DNA from 3 places in the Parageobacillus sp. NEAU-HV-2 genome. Region 3 is predicted to be linked to each of the others. Evidence: predicted binding sites of a transcription regulator. Region 3 holds the regulator's gene; each other region holds the start of a gene.
What was found. Region 3 encodes Rex, which represses fermentation and respiration genes when NADH is low (regulators of the CRP and FNR family bind a similar motif). Its sites were predicted from a motif close to TTGTGAAATATTTCACAA; they were not measured.

Region 1: the regulator Rex is predicted to act here: its motif matches at 3,588-3,605, upstream of AC1WMD_RS14780 (L-lactate dehydrogenase).
Region 2: the regulator Rex is predicted to act here: its motif matches at 4,628-4,645, upstream of AC1WMD_RS11025 (nitrate reductase subunit alpha).

What each region holds. Positions count from the first base shown of each region.
Region 1 is NZ_JBXUJJ010000010.1:7,845-15,249, reverse strand. Features, by position in the region: gene AC1WMD_RS14800 (glutamate-1-semialdehyde 2,1-aminomutase) at 1-485, opposite strand, end outside; gene AC1WMD_RS14795 (ABC transporter ATP-binding protein) at 807-1,811, shown strand; gene AC1WMD_RS14790 (ABC transporter permease) at 1,804-2,595, shown strand; gene AC1WMD_RS14785 (ABC transporter permease) at 2,599-3,384, shown strand; gene AC1WMD_RS14780 (L-lactate dehydrogenase) at 3,636-4,595, shown strand; gene AC1WMD_RS14775 (L-lactate permease) at 4,632-6,257, shown strand; gene AC1WMD_RS14770 (FtsX-like permease family protein) at 6,404-7,405, opposite strand, start outside.
Region 2 is NZ_JBXUJJ010000006.1:5,785-13,189, reverse strand. Features, by position in the region: gene AC1WMD_RS11040 (tetratricopeptide repeat protein) at 1-2,972, opposite strand, end outside; gene AC1WMD_RS11035 (alpha/beta hydrolase) at 3,186-3,941, opposite strand; gene AC1WMD_RS11030 (metal-dependent hydrolase) at 4,017-4,523, opposite strand; gene AC1WMD_RS11025 (nitrate reductase subunit alpha) at 4,704-7,405, shown strand, end outside.
Region 3 is NZ_JBXUJJ010000023.1:1,579-8,983, reverse strand. Features, by position in the region: gene AC1WMD_RS18545 (ABC-F family ATP-binding cassette domain-containing protein) at 1-1,107, opposite strand, end outside; gene moaC (cyclic pyranopterin monophosphate synthase MoaC) at 1,227-1,748, shown strand; gene AC1WMD_RS18535 (redox-sensing transcriptional repressor Rex) at 1,738-2,376, shown strand; gene AC1WMD_RS18530 (twin-arginine translocase TatA/TatE family subunit) at 2,392-2,544, shown strand; gene tatC (twin-arginine translocase subunit TatC) at 2,565-3,311, shown strand; gene AC1WMD_RS18520 (YdiK family protein) at 3,314-3,466, opposite strand; gene AC1WMD_RS18515 (CPBP family intramembrane glutamic endopeptidase) at 3,513-4,247, opposite strand; gene groES (co-chaperone GroES) at 4,501-4,785, shown strand; gene groL (chaperonin GroEL) at 4,858-6,477, shown strand; gene AC1WMD_RS18500 (serine hydrolase domain-containing protein) at 6,818-7,405, opposite strand, start outside.

The sequences.
Region 1 (7,405 bases), on a different contig from region 3:
GTCGACGGACCAGAGCCGGCAGCGACAAGGACTAGGTCAGAATGTCCGTGGTAACAGCCGGCAAATTTGACGATTTTATCGCGGCCGGTATAAGCGCGTGCCACGCGAATCGTCGTCATTACCGCTTCCGTTCCCGAGTTGACGAAACGTACTTTTTCTAAGGATGGAATCGCTTCTTTTAGCATTTTCGCGAATGTAATTTCATGAGGAGTTGGAGTGCCATAAAGGACGCCAGTTTCCGCAGCGCGCTGAATCGCTTTCGTGATGTGCGGATGGGCATGGCCTGTAATAATCGGTCCGTATGCTGCCAAATAGTCGATATATTTGTTGCCGTCGACGTCCCAAAAATAAGCGCCTTGCGCGCGTTCCATGACGACCGGCGCCCCGCCGCCGACCGCTTTATACGAACGGGATGGGCTGTTGACGCCGCCGACGATATGCTTGAGCGCTTCCTGATACAATTGTTCCGATTTCGTAAAATTCATGTTCTAAAGCCTCCTATGATTGTCATCATTTTTCCCTCTCTTATTCTAACATATTTGCCGGAATGTACATTTGAAGCAGCTATTCATTAGATGCTTCAACGGGGAGCGGAAAAAGCATGGCGCGCAGACATTGTATGGCAAATAATGAAAGAACAAAAAAGATGAAATATCATTCCGTTTATGTATAATGCAATACGTAGGAATTTTGTATGAAACGAAGGGAATAAATAACGTTTTGCGATTGACGGTTACACCAATATTTGGTGAAACATGTATGTTCCATGTCTTTTTTTAACTTCATTCCTATGCAGGAGGAGAACGATGAACGTCATCGAAGTGGAAAACTTACGGAAAGAATTTAAATCGTATTCGAGCCGCTCCGGCTTAATTGGCGCGTTTCGCGATTTATTTACGCGAAACTATAAAATCATTCGTGCGGTGAATGATATTTCGTTTACCGTAGAGCAGGGGGAAATCGTTGGCTATATCGGCGAAAACGGCGCAGGAAAATCGACGACAATTAAAATGCTGACGGGAATTTTGACGCCGACGGCGGGAAAAGTGATCGTCAACGGCATGAATCCGCATAAAGAGCGGGAAAAGTTCGTGCGGACGATCGGTGTGGTATTCGGACAGCGTTCCCAATTGTGGTGGGACATTGCGGTGCAAGAATCGTTTCGGCTCTTGAAAAAAGTGTATCGCGTTTCCGATGAAGATTATCGGCAACATATGGAACATATTATTGAGACGCTAGATATCGGTCCGCTCTTGGACAAGCCGGTGCGCAAGCTGTCGCTCGGGCAGCGGATGCGCTGTGAACTGGCAGCGGCGCTCATTCATAATCCACCGCTGTTGTTTTTGGATGAGCCGACCATTGGCCTCGATGTGCTTGTCAAACTGAAAATCCGCGAGTTTTTAAAAGAAATTAATGAAAAATACAACACGACGATTTTATTGACGACGCATGATATTTCCGATATCGAAGCGTTATGCGAACGCGTCATTATGCTCGATGAAGGAAAGATCATTTACGATGGTTCGCTTAAGCGCCTTAAAGAAAAATGGGGAGAGGGAAAACAAATCCAATTTACGTTTGCGGGCGAAATTGCATTTCATGATTTACAGGAACTAACGAACGGTCTGCAAGTGATATGGAAAAAAGGGGAGCAAGACAACGTCTGGATAGCGCACGTGCCTTCCGCGCTGCTGCCTGAAGTGATCAGCCGCGTTGTCGCCCGCTACTCGATTCAAGATATGAACATTAACGAAATTTCCACGGAGGAAATTATCCGCAACATCTACGAAGAAGGTGTTGTGCATGAATAAATATATTGAGATGATCCGCATCCGCTTTTTAATGATGCTTGCTTACCGGACCAATTATTATACGGGCATTCTTATTTACGCCATTAATATCGCCGCGTACTATTTTCTCTGGTCAGCGATTTACGGCGGCAAATCGACGATGCAAGGAATGTCGATGGAGCAAATGACCACGTATGTTGCCATTTCGTGGATGGCGCGTGCGTTTTATTTCAATAATATCGACCGTGAAATCGCGATGGAAATTCGCGAAGGAAAGGTGGCGACCGAGCTCATCCGCCCTTACAGTTATTTGGGAATGAAAACGATGCAAGGATTGGGTGAAGGAATTTTTCGCTTATTGTTTCTTTCGCTTCCCGGCATTCTTCTGATCGCGCTGTTTTTGCCGCTTCGTTTTCCGACCGATGTTCATACATGGCTGTTTTTTATATTGTCGATTACATTCAGTTTTATTATTAATTCAGAGTTGAATTTGCTTGCAGGAATTGTGACGTTTTTTACCCTCAACAATGAAGGCTTGTTGCGGGCAAAACGGTTCGTCATCGATCTTTTTTCTGGCTTGATTTTGCCAATCCGCTTTTACCCAGAATGGGCGCAAGAGGTAATGAAATACTTTCCATTTCAAGGAATTAGCTATATTCCAAGCATGATTGTGACAGGAAGCTTTCAAGGGCAAGCAATCATCCACGGTCTTTTGTTTCAGCTTGTATGGTGCGTGCTGTTGCTCATCCCGATTCAGCTATTGTGGCAAGCGGCGAAAAAACAGCTTGTCGTTCAAGGAGGGTGAGTTGTGTTTTACGTATCGGTCTTTTTTCAATATATGGCGCAATACATGAAAACCAAATTGCAATATCGCGCCGATTTGTTTGTTGAGTTCATTTCTGATTTGATGTCACAGGCGGTCAATCTTGTGTTTCTTCTCGTTGTGTTTGGGCATACGTCGTTATTGCACGGCTGGACGCGCGAGGAAATTTTGTTTATTTACGGCTTTTTCTTAGTGCCATATGCGGTGTTTGGGGCGTTTTTTAACATTTGGGATTTTAACGAGCGCTATATTGTCCGCGGGGAGATGGACCGTGTGTTGACGCGCCCGGTGCACAGCTTGTTTCAAATTATTCTCGAGCGGATGGAACTTGAATCGTTGCTTGGCGGAGTGACGGGCATCATCATTATGGCGTATGCAAGCGCGCGTTTATCCCTTTCGTTTCATTGGTATGACATTTTTATGTTTATTCTGTTTGTTTTAGGTGGAGCGCTTATTTACGCGGGAGTATTTGTGTCATTGGCGACCATTAGTTTTTGGGCCGATGCTCGTACATCTATTATGCCGATGATGTACAACATCAGCAACTACGGACGCTATCCGATTGACATTTATCATCGCCTCATCCGCTATATTTTAACGTGGATTTTGCCGTTTGCGTTTGTCGGAGTATATCCCGCATCGTATTTTCTTGGCAAAAAAGAATGGTACAACTATGCGTTTTTTACTCCAATCATGGGTGTTATCTTTTTTACGATTGCGGTCGTTTTATGGAACGCAGGAGTAAAGCGATATCGAGGTGCGGGGAATTGAGAAAGAGGGTGAATTCAAAAGGAAATAAAAATTCCTTTGACGGATCCGCCCTCTTATTTTTTATAGGATATTACGGAGGGTATAATGACAGACTGTTTTTTTCGTTTATTGGCTGTGATTGTGTGAGCAAACTGTTAACAAAAAAGACAAATTTATTTTATAGTTGATACTTGATAAAGTTTGTGAAGTAATGCACAATATATTTGTGAATTGTTTCACAAATGAATTTTTGGAAAGGATGACAGACAACTATGAAAAGACAATGCATGAATCGAGTAGCACTTATAGGAACAGGATTCGTTGGAGCCAGCTATGCATTTGCTCTTATGAATCAAGGGATAGCGGATGAACTAGTGTTGATTGATGTGAATAAAGAGAAGGCAAAGGGCGACGTGATGGACTTAAATCACGGAAAAGTATTTGCGCCGAAGCCAATGAATATATGGCATGGAGATTATCAAGATTGTCAAGATGCTGATTTGGTAGTGATTTGTGCAGGTGCTAACCAAAAGCCAGGGGAAACAAGACTCGATCTTGTTGACAAAAACATTAATATCTTTAAAACGATTGTCGATTCGGTTATGAGATCAGGGTTTGATGGCATTTTTCTTGTTGCAACAAATCCAGTAGATATCTTAACGTATGCTACTTGGAAATTTAGCGGTTTACCGAAAGAACGAGTTATCGGTTCGGGAACGATTCTAGATACGGCAAGATTCCGCTTTTTGTTAAGTGAATATTTTCAAGTAGCTCCAATCAATGTGCACGCGTATATTATCGGAGAGCATGGGGATACGGAGCTGCCTGTTTGGAGTCACGCGGAAATTGGAAGTATTCCAGTTGAGCAAATATTGTCGCAAAACGATAGCTGCAGAAAAGAGGATTTAGAAAATATCTTTGTTAATGTTCGGGATGCGGCATACCAAATTATTGAGAAAAAAGGTGCAACATATTACGGCATTGCAATGGGGCTAGTCCGCATTACACGTGCTATTTTGCACAATGAAAATGCTATATTAACCGTTTCCGCTCATTTGGATGGTCAATATAATGAGCAAAACGTTTATATCGGTGTACCTGCTATTATCAACCGAAACGGCATTCGCGAAGTAATGGAAATAAAGTTAAATGAAACAGAACAACAGCAATTTCATCATAGCGTAACCGTATTAAAAGACATTCTTTCCCGTTATTTTAATGAGGTAAAGTAATAAGTACTGACTTAGAATAACAACAAGGTGAACATCATGTGGATACAACATTACAATCCTTTTCATAACGCATATCTTTCTGCATTCATTGCGGCGCTTCCAATTGTTTTATTTTTATTATGTTTAACGGTGTTGAAGATGAAGGGAGTAAAAGCCGCTTTTCTTACCCTTTGTTTTGGATTAGTGACAGCGGTTTGTTTTTTCCATATGCCGATTTCAAAGGCGATTGCCGCTTCCATTTATGGAATCGCGAACGGTTTATGGCCCATTGGTTATATTGTGATCATGGCCGTCTGGCTATATAAAATCGCTGTTAAAACGGGGAAATTTGATATTATCCGTGGGAGTATCGCAAACATTTCTGAAGATCAGCGGCTTCAACTGTTGCTCATCGGTTTTAGCTTTAACGCATTTTTAGAAGGAGCTGCGGGATTTGGCGTTCCGATTGCCATTTCAGCCGCTTTACTTTCGGAACTAGGATTTCGTCCATTAAAAGCTGCCGCTCTTTGTTTAATTGCCAATGCTGCATCTGGCGCGTTTGGAGCAATTGGGATTCCAGTTATTGTCGGAGCGCAAATGGGAGATTTAACTTCGCTTGAGTTATCTCGTACACTTGCTTGGATTTTACCGTTTATCACATTTGTTATTCCATTCTTATTAGTGTTTATTTTAGATAAATGGAAAGGTATTAGAGAAACATTGCCTGCTCTTTTAGTGGTAAGCGGAAGTTATACCATTGTGCAAACATTGACAATCATTGTATTCGGTCCTGAATTGGCCAATATTTTAGCAGCACTTGTCAGTATGGGGGCACTAACTATTTTCTTAAAAAAATGGCAGCCTTCACATATATATCGAGTTAATCAAGATGGGAAAGTTGTAGAAAAATCTAAATACAGCTTGAAAGAAATCATCAATGCGTGGTCTCCTTTTTATATTTTAACGGTAATCGTTATTATATGGAGTCTACCAAGTTTTAAAGCTCTATTTGCTGAAGGTGGAATGCTTCATCAAACTACGCTTTTATTTAAAGTGCCATTTTTACATGGGGAAGTCGTAAAAACTCCTCCGGTGGCGCCGACACAGACTGCATTAGATGCAATATTTAAGCTAGATCTTGTGTCAGCAACAGGTACAGCGATTTTATTAGCGGTGTTGTTCACAAGTATGTTTAGCAAAAACATTACGTTCGCTGAAGGAATACAAAGTTTAAAAGAAACATGTAAAGAACTATGGATTCCTGTATTAACTATTTGTTTTATCATGGGATTTGCCAACTTGGCTAACTATGCGGGCTTATCTTCTACGATTGGTTTAGCATTAGCGAAGACAGGGGATGCATTTCCGTTCGTTTCCCCGTTATTAGGGTGGCTTGGTGTGTTTATTACAGGATCTGTCGTGAGCAACAATGCTTTATTTGGCCATTTACAAGTGGTTACAGGAACTCAAATAGGGACAAACTCTTCGTTATTGCTTGCTGCCAATACTAGTGGAGGAGTTATGGGAAAACTCATTTCTCCGCAATCAATTGCCATTGCAACAGCAGCGGTGCAAGAGACTGGTAGAGAATCTAACTTGTTTAAAATGACGGTTTATTATAGCTTGATCTTGTTATTGTTTGTGGGAGTCTGGACATACGTTCTTTCGATCATTGGAATTTAATAGTTTGTTATTAAGTTAAGCATTGTGTATAGGCGGGTATATTCTGCGGCCTTTTTCCGATTGATGTACCGGAAAAAGGCCGCATTTAACATTTTCCCGAGAAGTCTCCCTTCCTCTAAACGGAGTGAAGGAGGGAGAGGTTCATTTTACATTACTTGCTCCATCTTTTTCGTGTAAAGCGAACGAATCAAAAAATAGTAACCAAGTTGAACAACGAAAAAGATGATAATGACAAGCACGCTTGTCTTGACAACGGAGCCGGACACCATGTTTTGCAGCATTTTAAAGGCAAAGCCGGCATGGACGGTAGCGATAGCAAATGGAATAAAAAAGAGAATTGCTACTTGCTTCGCAGCGATTTTTTTCATTTCTTTTAATGTTAAACCGAGTTTGGATAACGCTTCGTATTGCTTGCTGTCCTGCTCTAAATCGTTATAGAGCTTAAAATATAAAATGCTGTCAGCGGCTAAAAAGAAGAGGACACTGACGAAAAAACCAATAAAGAGCATTAAGGAGAAAATTTGTTTCATTTGGTTAAAGAATTCTAAACGATTGATGAAATCGACATCATCTTTTTGAATCACGCGGTTCAGTTTTTTGATTACTGATGTTTTTGATTCCCAATTTTTATATGATATACCAGTGTAATATTGAATCGTTTCTTCCGCTGCGAGACGATGAAATTTAGCATATAAATGATCAGGAACAACTAACATGTATCCGATAAACCCCGAAGGATTGATGGCTGGTTGGGGAATCGATTTAGCCAATGGAACCACCAACGTCTCATTACTATTTTTTATAGCGATCGCAATTTGTTTTCCTTTAATAGGTTCATACCCTTGGTCAGGGGTAGGGTGCATATAGGCAGCTGTATTTGCTGGTAGCGATATATGCGGCTGACCGGCCAAATCCGCGAATCGATTGTAATCTGTTACACGCATCAGAACAAGGTTTTGCATTACATCATCGTTAGGTTTCTTAGGATTATATGCCCGAATGAAAGCGGCCTTATGACTTGTGAAAGGAATATGCTCATCACGTAAAACATTTTTTAGTATTTGCAATTTGTTTTCAAAGGCTTTCGGTTCTTTTTTTGAGATAAGGGCAATCGCATGCGGAAACCGCGCTTCTGCTTCTGCTTTTTT
Region 2 (7,405 bases), on a different contig from region 3:
AATGTGGCGGGATCGTCAAACAGCCACACCGCATTTTCGACATGAACTTGAAGCGGGTCGCACTCGAACGCTTTTTGCAAATGGAACCGCTGCTTATCAATGTTTTCTTCCATTTCGTAAAGAACCGCTAAGCGAAGGTGAGCCACCGCAAACGTATCATCAACTTCGAGACACGCTTCATAATACCGTTTTGCCTCGTTCCAGCGCTCGAACGCCCGATACGTTTCGGCCAAGCGATAGAGCGGGAACGTGCTTTTTCGCACCTTGCTCGCCCGTTCGTATAAATCGATCGCTTTCGAAAACATGCCGCTTTGCTCATAAAGTACGCCGAGATAACAAAGCGCGTTTACATCGGTTGGACGCTCGTTGATGAGTTGCCCGAGAAAAGCAATTCCTCGGTCGACAAGGAAATGGTCGGTTAATTGTTCAATATAAAACTCGTACGCTTCTGCCACATCAAATTGCGCAAGGCGCAATCCTTCTTCAAGAAAGGCAAGCGCGATGCCTTTTTCTTCTGCTTCTATAGCTAGCTTATTGGCCAGGAGCATTTTTCCGGCATTTAATAGATATTCGCTGTTTTGAGCAAATAATGGCTTCTTATCCAACAGATACTGTTTTGCTTCATCGCGCTGCCCCCGTTGCATCATCACGTATGCAAGGCCGAGATGGGCAAAGACATCTTTTTCCTCTTGCTCGAGCGCTTTTTGGTAATGCGCTTCCGCCTTTTCCGCTTCGTCTCGTTCCATATACCAGTCGCCAAGACGAACGTGTAATGCAGGGGAGCTTCCGGCCTTTGCCGCTCCTTCTAGCAAAACAGCTTCAGCTTTTTGCCAATCCCCTAACTCATTTTCATATAAATCCGCTAACGCCAAATACGGATACGGCTCTTTGCCATCAAGCGCTTTAGCGACAAGAAAGCCGCGTTCCGCTTTACGGATCTTTCCTAGCCTTTCATCGCAACGCGCCCGTTCATACCATAGATGGGCATCGCGTTGATGGCGGCGCAGCAATTCGTCAAAAAAGGCGCGCGCCTCCTGAAATTGTTTGGCATGAAATAACATGATGCCATGGTTCGTGCCAATAAACGGATCGTCAGGGTGTATCGTTAAAGCGATTTGCGACAGTTCCAGCCCTTTCTTTTCCTTTCCGCCGTACGTGGTGCTAAGGGCCATATAGCTCCAGACGTCGGGCTGGTCGGGATCGAGCTGGAGCGAAGCCCGGAAATGGCGGCTTGCTTCTTCGTACCGGCTTTCGTAAAACGCGATCCGTCCCTGTAAATAGTGATAGAGCGGACTGTGGTTTTTTCTTTTCACCCGCGCCAACACCGCTTCGGCCCGTTCGATTTCTTTCACATACACATACGCTTTCGCCGCCGCAAGCAGCAAATCATTAATATCACCGTATTTAGCAAGTACCCGCTCGGTATAGTCGAGAAGCAGTTCTTTCGCTTCTTCCGTGCTAAAATGTTTGACGACATACAGCCATGTGTATGGAATGTGTTCGTGCTTGCGCAAAAACGCGAGAAACGGCGCCATATACGCTTGTTCATCTTCATCCATTTTTTCGGCGAAGGCATGAAGTTGACGGAAATATTGATCTTCCGCTTCCGGCAGCGACACGGCAATCGCTTCTTTTTCCCGGGGAATCGCAGCAATCGACAAATAATGTGTTCCTGCATACCATTTTTCGACTTCGTCATAAGCAACGACAAATGGCTCGAGCATGTTTGGGTCTTGCACGTAAAACGCCCCGAGGCGCTCATCATAGCCGAACAATACTTGCACATGGGACGATTGTTCGTAATCGACGCTTAACAGCACGGGAATTCCAGCATCGAGCAGCCGTTTCCACCGCTCCGCTGAACCGATGAAAAAGCGGCATAAAAAGCCAAGCGTTTCCAAATAATGTACCGTCGTCGACAATTTTGAACCGCGCACATCGAAAATATGCTCGGCCACTTCATCTTGTGTGCGTTCCTTACCTAACAGCCGCAGCATCATTTCCAAACTTGCGGGCACACAATAATTATGCTTTTGTACAACAGGCACAAGCGGCAAGATCACTTGCGGCAGAGAAGCTCGTTCGCTTGCACGCGCGTATGGCGTAGATACCAATGATTTCTCTCTTTGAACAAGCGCCGCTAGTTCATCGAACTTGCCAAGCTTGTAATAGATTTGCGCACGCACATGGGCAAAATAGCGGCGGTGAACATGAAACGGAGTGAGACGGTCGACCTCGTCCATCGCTTCGAGCGCTGCCTTGTACTCATGCAAATCGCGCAACCGGCGCGCTTTTTCGGCATATAGTGCCGGTACTTGCGGAAACCGTTTGATGCCGCATTCAACGATTTCCAGTGCTTTCCGCTGACAGCCGTTTAGCGCGTACAAGTCGGCCAAAAGCAAATGGCACATATCGCCGCGCTCCGGCTCATCCAATCCTTTCCGTAATATTTCTTCCGCTCTATTGCGATCGTCGGTTTCCATATAAAAGTATCCCCATTTATCGTACATCGGAATAGTTTCATATCGTTCTACCACGTTCATCCACTGCCGTGCTTCTTCGATCCGGCGCATTTCTAAAAGAGCGCGCACAAGTGTAAAAGCAGCACGCGCGATATGTTCCGGTTTTTCCTTTCCGTTCGCGATCGCTTCTTCCAAGCGCGGCCGCAGCGCTTCCTCGACATCCAACGGCCGTCGTTCTTCAATCCACTCATCACATACCCACGTCAGCGTCTGCAGCGTCGAAAAGCGGCGGTGGGCGTAGCGCGCCAACAGCGCGCTATGGCGGTACATTAACGCATAATCAAACAAGCGGATCAGATGATGAAACGAGTCCGCTGATTGCCATGCCCGCAGCGGCATCCTCCAGCAAAATGGACGCCCGTTTGCTTCCTGAATCATCGGCTTTATTTCCTCTAATGCTTCGATAATGCGTTTTTCTTTTATATAGGTTGCGATTCGTTCTATATTCATGTACGAAGCTCCTTTTCTTTCTTCCATTTCATACTATAACTGTACAAGCCTGCCCAACAGATGATGCCAACTTTTCGTGATATTTTTAGTGTAAAATGAATCGCAGAGAAGTGCTATAAGTTTTTAGAAATAACAGATGGGAAATGAATCCTATCTTTCTAACAAAAAAGATTTGCCGCGGATGATGGCGGGCAAATCCTTTTTGTGAAAAAACTATTTGTTCGCATGCGCGGCAAAAAAGCGCAACGATAAATCGATAATCGTTTGCTGGTCATAGTCCAGCGTCGCGACATGGTAGCTGTTTTTCAAGGATACAAGCTCTTTTTCCGCCGAGCTGATTTTCTCCAAAATAAGCCGTGAGTTATCGGGCGGAACGACATGGTCTTCTTCCGACACAAAAATGAGCGCCGGACACGTAATGCGGTGAAGGTTGTTTCTTACTTTCTCCATCAGTTTAACAATTTGTTGGAGTGAAGCGGTTGGTGTTTTTTCATACGCCAGCTCTTTCACTTCCGGGTTTTTGATATCCGAGCCGATCGCGTCTAAGTAGCGCGGTAGCTCAGCACGATGAGCGGCACCGTCAGCCATGACCGGAATGTCGATCGCCGCATTAATCGGAACGATACCTTGAATGTCAGGATAGGTCTCGGCCATATACAAGGTGAGCGTCCCGCCCATCGACAATCCCGTCACAAAAATAGTGTCACACCGCTCTTTCAGCCATTGATACCCCTCTTCAACGGAATCAATCCAATCTTCGTATGTCGTCTGTTCCATATCTTCATAATGCGTTCCATGTCCTTTCAGACGCGGGCCGCAAACGGTATAGCCCGCCTTGGCGTACGCTTCGCCTAACGGACGCATGCTTTGCGTCGTGCCGGTGAAACCGTGGGAAACCAAAATGCCCACCCGGCTTCCTTCAAAATAAAACGGCTCCGCCCCTGGCAGTACAGGATACTTCTCTTTCATCGCCTCTCCCCCGCTTTAGAAAATGCACTTCCTTTTATCTTTTATTTCGCTGCAGACAGACTTTTTCCTTTTTTCTCATCGAAATAAAGCAAGCGAACGCCACCATTCGGAAAATAGCTGTTCTTTTGCGCCGATATAGACAAGCAAGGCAAACGCCACGTAAAAAAGCGCTTTTTCGACGAGATTGCCTGTGCGATAGATAGGAATTTTCAATCGCTTTGCGGTGAACGGCCAAAAGAGAGGCACGCCTTGGACAGAGAAAAAGTCTTCGAGAATATGAAACAAATAGCCGAGCACAAAGCCAGCCGCAAATAACGAAGACGATTCCCAAGAAATGACGAGAGCAATAACCCCCCATACAACAAGCGAATGGGTCATACCGCGATGGCCAAATGCTTCTTTTACTTTATTGGACATCCCCATTGAGCGTCGCCCGACGTATGACTTCGGTTCATCAATGTCGGGGAGCAAACTGCCGATGACGACTCCCGCCGTATAGCTTGCTGTAAAGGAAAGCGATGTGTACGCGGCGGCCGCCGCCCCAAGGCATAATGACGTAACAATATGGCTATGGTATCGCATTTATCCTCCTCATTATGTAAAACTTTTTCTCTATTATAACACAAGAAAGGAATGTTTGTTCGTTTTTTCGTCACCGTTTGACAAATTTGTGACAATCGCGTCAACTGTGACAAAGTTAACATCCCTTTATTTCCATTATGGCTATAGTAAAATTACAAACATTGATAAGGAGTGAACAAAATGAAACGAAAACGATCACCGTTATGGAACCGTTTCAAATATATGAAACCGATCGAACGGTATGCGAATGAGCATAGCGAAGCAAACTACGGCGACCGCGCTTGGGAAAATGCGTACCGCCGCCGCTGGCAGCACGATAAAGTCGTTCGTTCAACCCACGGTGTCAACTGCACAGGTTCATGCAGTTGGAACATCTACGTAAAAGATGGCATCGTTACCTGGGAAGGACAACAGCTCGATTATCCATCAACCGGGCCGGATATGCCGGATTTTGAACCGCGCGGCTGTCCTCGCGGCGCGAGCTTCTCTTGGTACATTTACAGCCCGCTGCGCGTCAAATACCCATATGTGCGCGGCGTGTTAATCGACATGTGGCGAGAAGCGCTGCAAACACACAAAAATCCGCTCGATGCATGGAAAAGCATCGTTGAAAATCCCGAAAAGGCAAAACGTTATAAACAGGTGCGCGGAAAAGGGGGATTTGTCCGCGTCAGCTGGGATGAAGCGTTAACGCTTGTCGCTGCTTCCTTATTATATACTGTCATCAAATACGGCCCGGACCGCAATGTCGGTTTTTCGCCGATCCCAGCGATGTCGATGGTCAGCTATGCCTCTGGGGCTCGCTTTATGCAGCTCATGGGCGGGCCGATGCTTAGCTTTTACGATTGGTATGCAGACCTGCCGCCAGCATCGCCGCAAGTTTGGGGAGACCAAACCGACGTTCCCGAATCGAGCGACTGGTATAACTCCGGCTACATCATTACATGGGGCTCGAACGTACCGCTTACTCGAACGCCGGACGCTCACTTTTTAGCGGAAGTCCGTTACCGCGGCACGAAAGTCGTTTCCGTCAGCCCGGATTACGCCGAATCGACGAAATTTGCCGACGACTGGCTCAGCGTAAAACCAGGAACAGACGGCGCACTCGCGATGGCGATGGGACATGTCATTTTAAAAGAATATTATGTCGATCGGCAAGTTCCTTACTTCCAGCAATATGCGAAAACGTACACCGATTTTCCGTTCGTCGTCACCTTGAAAAAAGATGGCGACAAATGGATAGCCGGCCGCTTCTTGCAGGCAAAAGACCTCGGCCGCAGCGTCACCAACTCCGAATGGAAGCCGGTCGTTTACGATGAAAACAAAAAAACGTTTGCGATTCCGCATGGAACAATCGGTTCGCGCTGGGACGATCAAGGAAAATGGAATTTACATATGGTGGATGAAGAAACGGAACAGCCGATTGAACCTTGTCTATCGTTTTTAGGGAGCGAAGACGAGCTCGTTACGATTCATATTCCGTACTTTACTAATGAAGGAAGGGAAACGATTGAACGCGTCGTCCCGGCAAAAAAAATACAAACCGAAAATGGCGAAACGTATGTGACGACCGTCTATGATCTTGTCCTTGCCAATTACGGCGTTGACCGCGGTATTGGTGGAAACGTCGCCCGTACGTACGATGATCTTGTTCCATTCACGCCGGCATGGCAAGAAGCGATTACAGGCGTGAAACGGGAGCTTGCCATTAAAATCGCGCGCGAGTTTGCGCAAAACGCGATTGATACTAATGGCCGCTCGATGATTATTGTCGGCGCTGGCATTAACCACTGGTTCCACTCCGATACGATTTACCGCGCCGTCTTAAACCTCGTCTTATTTGTCGGCGCACAAGGCGTCAACGGCGGCGGCTGGGCGCACTACGTCGGACAAGAAAAACTGCGGCCGGCGGAAGGATGGCAAACGATCGCAACGGCACGCGATTGGACGATGCCGCCGAAATTGCAAAACGGCACATCGTTCTTCTATTTTGCGACCGATCAATGGCGATATGAAGAAATGCCGGTCGATGAACTTGTATCACCGCTTGTGAAAAAAGCGCGCTATTCCCATTACGCAGATTATAACGTTCTCGCCGCCCGGCTTGGCTGGCTTCCGTCTTACCCGACGTTTAACAAGAACGGCATTGACCTTTACAAAGAAGCTATCGCCAATGGAGCAACGACTCCGGAACAAATCGGAAATTACGTGGCCGAACAGCTCAAAACAAGGCAATTGCAATTTGCGATCGAAGACCCGGACAATGAAGTAAACTTTCCAAGAAACTTAATCGTTTGGCGCGCGAACTTAATTTCCAGCTCGGGCAAAGGCCATGAATATTTCTTAAAACATTTGCTCGGCACGACGCACGGTTTGTTAAACGATGATGAGGACAGCCTGCGGCCGCAAGAAATTACATGGCGCGACGAGGCGCCGGAAGGAAAGCTCGACTTATTAGTGAACCTTGATTTTCGCATGGCGGGAACAGCGCTTTATTCCGATATTGTTCTTCCGGCGGCGACATGGTACGAAAAACACGATTTAAGCAGTACGGATATGCACCCGTTCGTGCATCCGTTCAATCCAGCGATTTCTGCACCATGGGAAGCACGCTCGGATTGGGACATTTTTAAATCGTTAGCGAAAGCCGTCTCCGATGTCGCCAAACAAATCGGCATGAAGCCGGTCAAAGAGGTCGTCGCCACCCCGCTCTTGCACGATACAGCACAAGAACTGGCGCAGCCGTTTGGCCAAGTGAAAGACTGGAGCAAAGGCGAGTGCGAACCGATTCCGGGAAAAACGATGCCGAACATTCATGTCGTCGAGCGCGATTATACGCTTATTTACGACAAAATGATTTCCCTTGGACCGAACGCAGCCAA
Region 3 (7,405 bases):
GATTCCGTTCGGACCAATCAGAGCGATGCTTTCCCCGCGCGTGATGCGAAAGCGAACATTATGAATAATTGGCTGATCTGCATCATATCCCACTGCGACATCTTCAGCGATTAACACGTCATTGCCGCTTTCCCGCTCGATTTCGAAGGAAAATGAGGCAGCTTTTTCATCCCCAACTGGCTTCTCCATTCTTTCCATTTTTTCTAGCCGTTTTCTTCTGCTTTGCGCGCGCTTGGTTGTCGAAGCGCGGGCGATATTGCGTTGAATAAAGTCTTGCAGCTTTGCAATTTCTTCTTGCTGTTTTTCATATAGTTTTCGTTCCCGTTCGTATTCCTCTGCCCGTTTCTCTAAGTAGCGGCTGTAATTTCCGCTATACCGCTTTAATGTCGAGCGCGATAGCTCGAATACTTGAGTGACGACCTTATCGAGAAAGTAGCGGTCATGGGAGACGATTAAAATAGCGCCAGGATACGTTTGTAAATATTGCTCAAGCCATGTTAATGTTTCGAGGTCTAAATGGTTGGTCGGCTCGTCCAAAATAAGCAAATCGGGTTTCGTTAAAAGCAATTTTCCGAGCGCCAGCCGCGTTCGCTGTCCGCCGCTTAACGATTGGACAGGAGTTGTCATATAATCGTACTTAGAAAACTGCAAACCGTGTAAAATGGAGCGGATATCGGCTTCGTATTGGTAACCGCCTTGTTCTTTATAACGCTCTTGTAGCGTGTCGTATTCTTTTAATAATTTTTCATAACGGGATGCATCTGCGAGCAAATCAGGATCGCCCATTTGCATTTCCAGCGCGCGCAATTGCTTTTCCATGGCCTTTAATGGGGCGAATACTGTCATCATTTCTTCCCAAATCGACAACGAAGAGTGAAGACCGCTGTCCTGAGCGAGATAGCCGATCGTTACTTCTTTTGGTTTCATAATCTCTCCGCTATCGTAAGACATTTCACCGGCAATGATCTTTAATAGCGTCGATTTTCCTGCTCCGTTTCTTCCGACGAGCGCAATTCGGTCTTTGGATTGTATTTCTAATTTTATATTCGATAAAATAAGGTCAGCGCCAAAATATTTTGTCAGTTGATTCACTTGTAAAATGATCATTGTTTTTCACCTCGCGTTTAACAATAATAGTGTAGCGTAAGTTACTTTCCTATCGCAATAAAACGATAAAAGACAGATGACGAAAAATAGTGTATAGTTTATAAGTGGAGGAGATTACGTTGTCAACATTTACCCATTTCAATGAACAAGGCCGAGCAAAAATGGTCGATATTACGGACAAAGAGGATACGGTCCGCATGGCGACCGCGCAAACAAGTGTGACCGTCAATAAGGAAATTTATGAAAAAATGACAAACAAGACGATCGAAAAAGGGGATGTGCTTGCCGTTGCGCAAGTGGCGGGCATTATGGCGGCGAAAAAAACAGCCGATCTCATTCCGATGTGCCATCCGCTTATGCTAAAAGGTGTCGACATTCAGTTTGCCTGGCATGTCGAAGAAGAAAAAGCGTTGTATCAATTGTTGATTACCGTAACAGTGAAAACAAAAGGAAGCACAGGGGTAGAGATGGAAGCGCTAACGGCCGCCTCTGTATGTGCGCTGACAGTATATGATATGTGCAAGGCGCTTGATAAAGGAATGGTGATTGGCCCAACCTATTTAGTAGAGAAAATGGGTGGAAAGTCAGGACATTATCAACGCAAAAAGAGAAGTGCTGGGGGATTTATCGATGAGCAATGAACAGCCAAAAATTCCGCAAGCAACGGCCAAACGTTTGCCGTTATACTATCGTTTTTTAAAAAATTTACACGCTTCCGGAAAACAACGCGTTTCTTCTGCCGAGCTGAGCGAGGCGGTTAAAGTCGATCCTGCGACGATCCGCCGCGATTTTTCTTATTTTGGCGCGCTTGGCAAAAAGGGATACGGATATAATGTCAACTATTTGTTGTCATTTTTCCGGAAAACGCTCGATCAAGACGAGATAACGGAAGTTGCGTTATTTGGAGTCGGGAACTTAGGCACCGCATTTTTAAACTATAATTTCTCGAAAAACAATAATACGAAAATTGTGATGGCATTTGACGTAGATGAAAGGAAAGTCGGTACAGAAGTCGGCGGGGTGCCCGTCTATCATTTGGATGAATTAGAAGACCGTCTTCACGAGGGAATTCCAGTAGCGATTTTAACGGTGCCTGCCCATGTCGCCCAATGGATTACCGACCGTCTTGTCCAAAAAGGAATTAAAGGGATTTTAAATTTTACGCCGGCGCGCTTGAACGTACCGAAGCATATTCGCGTCCACCATATCGACTTAGCGGTCGAATTGCAGTCGCTCGTTTATTTTTTGAAAAACTATCCGCTTGAATAAAGGAGAGAATAAAACATGAAATATTTATTAATCGTGCTTGTCATTTTATTATTGTTTGGAACAAAAAAACTTCCGGAATTGGGCAAGTCGCTCGGTCAATCGCTCCGCGAGTTTAAGGATGCGACGAAAGGATTAGCCGATGAAGATGAAAAAAAAGCCGACCAATGATGAGTTAGGATGGTTGAGACATGAATGATAAAGAAATGTCGGTGTATGAGCACCTAGGAGAGTTGCGAAAACGGCTTATCATTGTTCTTGTTTTTTTTGGCATTGCCTTGATAGGGAGCTTCTTTTTTGTCGAACCGATCATTTTATATTTGCAGCATACGGATGAAGCAAAAGAATTGACGATGAATGCATTTCGTTTGACAGACCCGATCAAAATTTACTTTCAGTTTGCCTTTGTCATCGCCTTTATTCTTACTGCCCCGGTTTTGCTTTATCAAATTTGGGCGTTTGTCAGCCCAGGGTTATATGAAAAAGAGCGAAAAGTGACGTTAAGCTATATTCCGCTTTCGATTTTTCTCTTTTTAGCAGGCGTTAGTTTTGCGTATTTTGTCTTATTTCCGTTTGTCGTTCGTTTTATGCAAAATTTGGCGGAACGCCTCGGTATTCATCAAGTCATCGGTATTAATGAATATTTCGAATTTTTGCTTCAGCTCGTCTTGCCGTTTGGCATTGTCTTTCAGCTGCCGGTAGTTGTGATGTTTTTAACAAGACTTGGTTTGATTACACCGATGTTATTGAGCAAAGTACGAAAATACGCTTATTTGGCCTTGCTGATTTTAGCTGCGGCCATTACGCCGCCGGATGTATTATCACAAGTGATTGTGATGATTCCGCTTTCGATTTTATATGAAGCAAGCATTTGGATCTCCAAAATGGCTTACCGCAAAGTATTATTGGCGCAACAGGAACAAGAAAACCTCCCGTGATATCAAACGGGAGGTTTATTGCGAAAGTGGAATGCGAAGAGACGTATGGCTGCTCCAAAATCAAGCGTAGCCAGGATGGCAAGGAAGATGGTGAAAAAGTTCCAAATCGTATCTTTTGCACTTTGAATGGACAAGTAAGTAAATAGTACTCCCATCAGAAAATAGGCAAAAGCGAATTGCAATGGTGTCCTTCTCATTGTATTAAAAGCCCCCAATAATGAGTTGTATATGTTCTGCCTGCCGCATCATTTTTTCAATTTCATCAGCAAACAATGTTTGCACCAAGACTACGAACGTATTCATCGTAACATGAGCGAATATCGGAACGAAAATGCGCCCCGTTTTCGCATAAAGAAAGGCAAACGTAAAACCCATTGCCGCATATAAAAGCAGATGCTCCAATTCCATATGGACTACCGAAAATAATAGCGAACTGATGAGCGCGGCAATGAAGAAGTTGTATTTTTGATATAGCGTCCCGAAAATAATTTTGCGAAAAATAATTTCTTCTAAAATCGGGCCGATAATGGAAGTAACGATGATCAATATCGGGGTGACTTGAATGATTTCGACAATTCGTCTCGTGTTTTCCGAGCCCGGTTCGATGCCAAGCAGACGCCATTCAATATTAGCGGCAATGCTCTGGGCAAACAGGGCTAAAAAGACGCCGCCGATCGCCCACATCCAGGCGACAGGCAAGGAAACGCGATAACGAGTATGCCGCTGTTTTATATCCTCGCGCAAGAAAAAGAGAATAATCAAAAACGCAATCGCAAAGCTAATGACCGCCCAATAGCCAGAAGTGAGCTGTGCGGCAACGAGCTTGTTTTCGGCATGTTTCCCCACGCCGAGAAAGCGCAAAAGCGGAACCCCTATAATACCGGACAGCTGCATGATGATATACGTAATAATGACATACCAATATTGTCGTTTCAAGAAAACTTACCCCTTTACCAACAAAATAGTGATGCTTCCCGTATTTTAGCACATCTTTTACAAAAATATAAAAAAATTGACTGCCGCTGTTTATAGATCATGGAAGTATGAAATAATTGAAAAGGATTTAGAAATTTTGTATTTCATACTTGCAAAAAAAAGAGAAGTTCATTAATATTATAAGTGTGTTAGCACTCGATTGAGATGAGTGCTAATAAGAACGGCGAAAATTATGTTAAGGAGGTTGTTTTCCGTGTTAAAGCCATTAGGTGATCGCGTTGTCATTGAAGTGATCGAAACAGAAGAAAAAACTGCAAGCGGTATCGTATTGCCAGACACTGCGAAAGAAAAGCCACAAGAAGGTAGAGTAGTTGCTGTCGGCAAAGGACGCGTGCTTGACAGCGGTGAGCGCGTAGCTCCGGAAGTAGAAGTTGGCGATCGCATTATCTTCTCGAAATATGCTGGCACAGAAGTAAAATATGATGGCAAAGAATACTTAATCTTACGTGAAAGCGATATTTTAGCTGTTATTGGCTAATAGACAGCGTTTATAACATAGATATGCAAAAAATACTTAACAACATTCCATTTTATAAGGAGGTAACGGGGTATGGCAAAAGAAATTAAATTCAGCGAAGAAGCTCGTCGCGCGATGTTACGCGGTGTGGATAAACTAGCAGATGCGGTAAAAGTAACATTAGGTCCAAAAGGCCGTAACGTCGTATTAGAGAAAAAATTCGGTTCGCCATTAATTACAAACGACGGTGTAACGATCGCGAAAGAAATCGAATTGGAAGACCCATTTGAAAACATGGGTGCAAAACTTGTTGCGGAAGTAGCAAGCAAAACAAATGATGTTGCTGGGGACGGTACAACAACGGCAACAGTTTTAGCGCAAGCAATGATCCGCGAAGGATTGAAAAACGTTACAGCTGGCGCTAACCCAATGGGCATCCGTAAAGGTATTGAAAAAGCGGTCGCTGTGGCAGTAGAAGAATTAAAAGCAATCTCCAAACCAATTCAAGGTAAAGAATCCATTGCTCAAGTTGCAGCGATCTCTGCAGCTGACGAAGAAGTTGGTCAATTAATCGCAGAAGCAATGGAACGCGTCGGCAACGATGGTGTTATCACATTAGAAGAATCGAAAGGCTTCGCAACGGAATTAGATGTTGTCGAAGGTATGCAATTTGACCGTGGTTATGTATCTCCATACATGATCACAGATACAGAAAAAATGGAAGCAGTGCTTGAAAATCCATACATCTTAATTACAGATAAAAAAGTTTCTAGCATCCAAGAAATCTTGCCTATCTTAGAACAAGTAGTTCAACAAGGAAGACCGCTATTAATTATCGCAGAAGATGTCGAAGGCGAAGCGCTTGCAACATTAGTCGTCAACAAACTTCGCGGTACATTCAATGCGGTAGCGGTAAAAGCGCCTGGCTTCGGCGATCGTCGCAAAGCGATGCTTGAAGATATCGCGATTTTAACTGGCGGTGAAGTTATCTCCGAAGAACTAGGACGTGAATTAAAATCTGCAACAATTGCATCGCTTGGCCGCGCTTCGAAAGTAGTTGTAACGAAAGAAAATACAACAATCGTAGAAGGCGCTGGCGATTCTGAACGCATTAAAGCTCGCATCAACCAAATCCGTGCGCAATTAGAAGAAACTACTTCGGAATTCGACCGCGAAAAATTACAAGAACGCCTTGCAAAACTAGCTGGCGGCGTAGCGGTAATCAAAGTTGGTGCGGCGACAGAAACAGAATTGAAAGAACGCAAATTGCGCATTGAAGACGCGCTCAACTCTACTCGTGCGGCTGTCGAAGAAGGTATCGTAGCCGGCGGTGGTACGGCATTAATGAACGTATACAGCAAAGTGGCTGCGATCGAAGCGGAAGGCGACGAAGCAACTGGTGTGAAAATCGTTCTTCGCGCAATCGAAGAGCCAGTTCGTCAAATCGCGCAAAACGCTGGTTTGGAAGGCTCTATCATTGTTGAACGCTTAAAAACAGAAAAACCTGGCATCGGCTTCAACGCGGCTACTGGTGAATGGGTAGACATGATTGAAGCTGGTATCGTAGACCCAACAAAAGTAACTCGTTCTGCGCTTCAAAACGCAGCTTCTGTTGCCGCTATGTTCTTAACAACAGAAGCAGTTGTCGCTGACAAACCAGAAGAAAACAAAGGCGGCAACCCAGGAATGCCTGACATGGGTGGCATGATGTAATAATTGCCCAAAAGCCTTGGAGCACTGGGGTTCCCCTGGTGTTCCTTTCTTTTTTGACCGCGGAAAAATCATAAATTTTTTATGAAGCTTCCCATTCGTTCGCTGAACTTTTGGGAAGCTTTTTCTTCTAAGTTTTTAGTCATATGAGCATAAATCGTTGGCAGATTGCGTTGACCTGTGTTCAGAACCAATTAGGCTGAATGACAAAGTGTTTCTATAAATCCTGAGTTACATTAGTTTTTAGATTTATATTCTTAGAAGGCTGTATTGCACTATATATAGGGCTCTCTCCGTCAATTTTCCTAAAAGATAGAAATCGGCTTAAGCTTGAAGATTAGACTTAATTTAACTGAAAGGCCAAATGTGTCTGTCCCATCTCTCTATACATTAATAAAGTGGAGGCTTGGTTAATATTAAATAATAGTGTTTCATCAACATATTCAGCTTGACACCGGACATAATCTTTAGTGATCGAAACAGGGTGTATTGGATATTTAAAAGGTGCTCCATGCATTTTAGTTACACTAACATATAATTGTCCATCTTCATAGGTAATCATTAATTTTCTTTCAGAGTTTTCTATCTGATATGTTCCAATTAAGCGCTGAACTTTACTGTCATTTAAATCAATTGATGCCGCTAATTCAGGAAATGAGATCGGTACACCGAAAAATAAACTAGCTAGATTTTTGCCGATCCAAGATACAGGAGTAATATTAAGGTTGCTCAATACAATAACTGTAAGATGATCGTTTACGAATCGAAAAATATTTCCGCAAAAACCATTGATATCGCCATAATGACTAATACAGGTATGGCTGCTGTCACCGATCTTCATCTGTTGAATAGCCCATCCGTAACCATAGTTTTCTTGATAAGGGGTAAAGATAGATTGGAGTGATTTATAAGATACAAGTTTATTGGTATA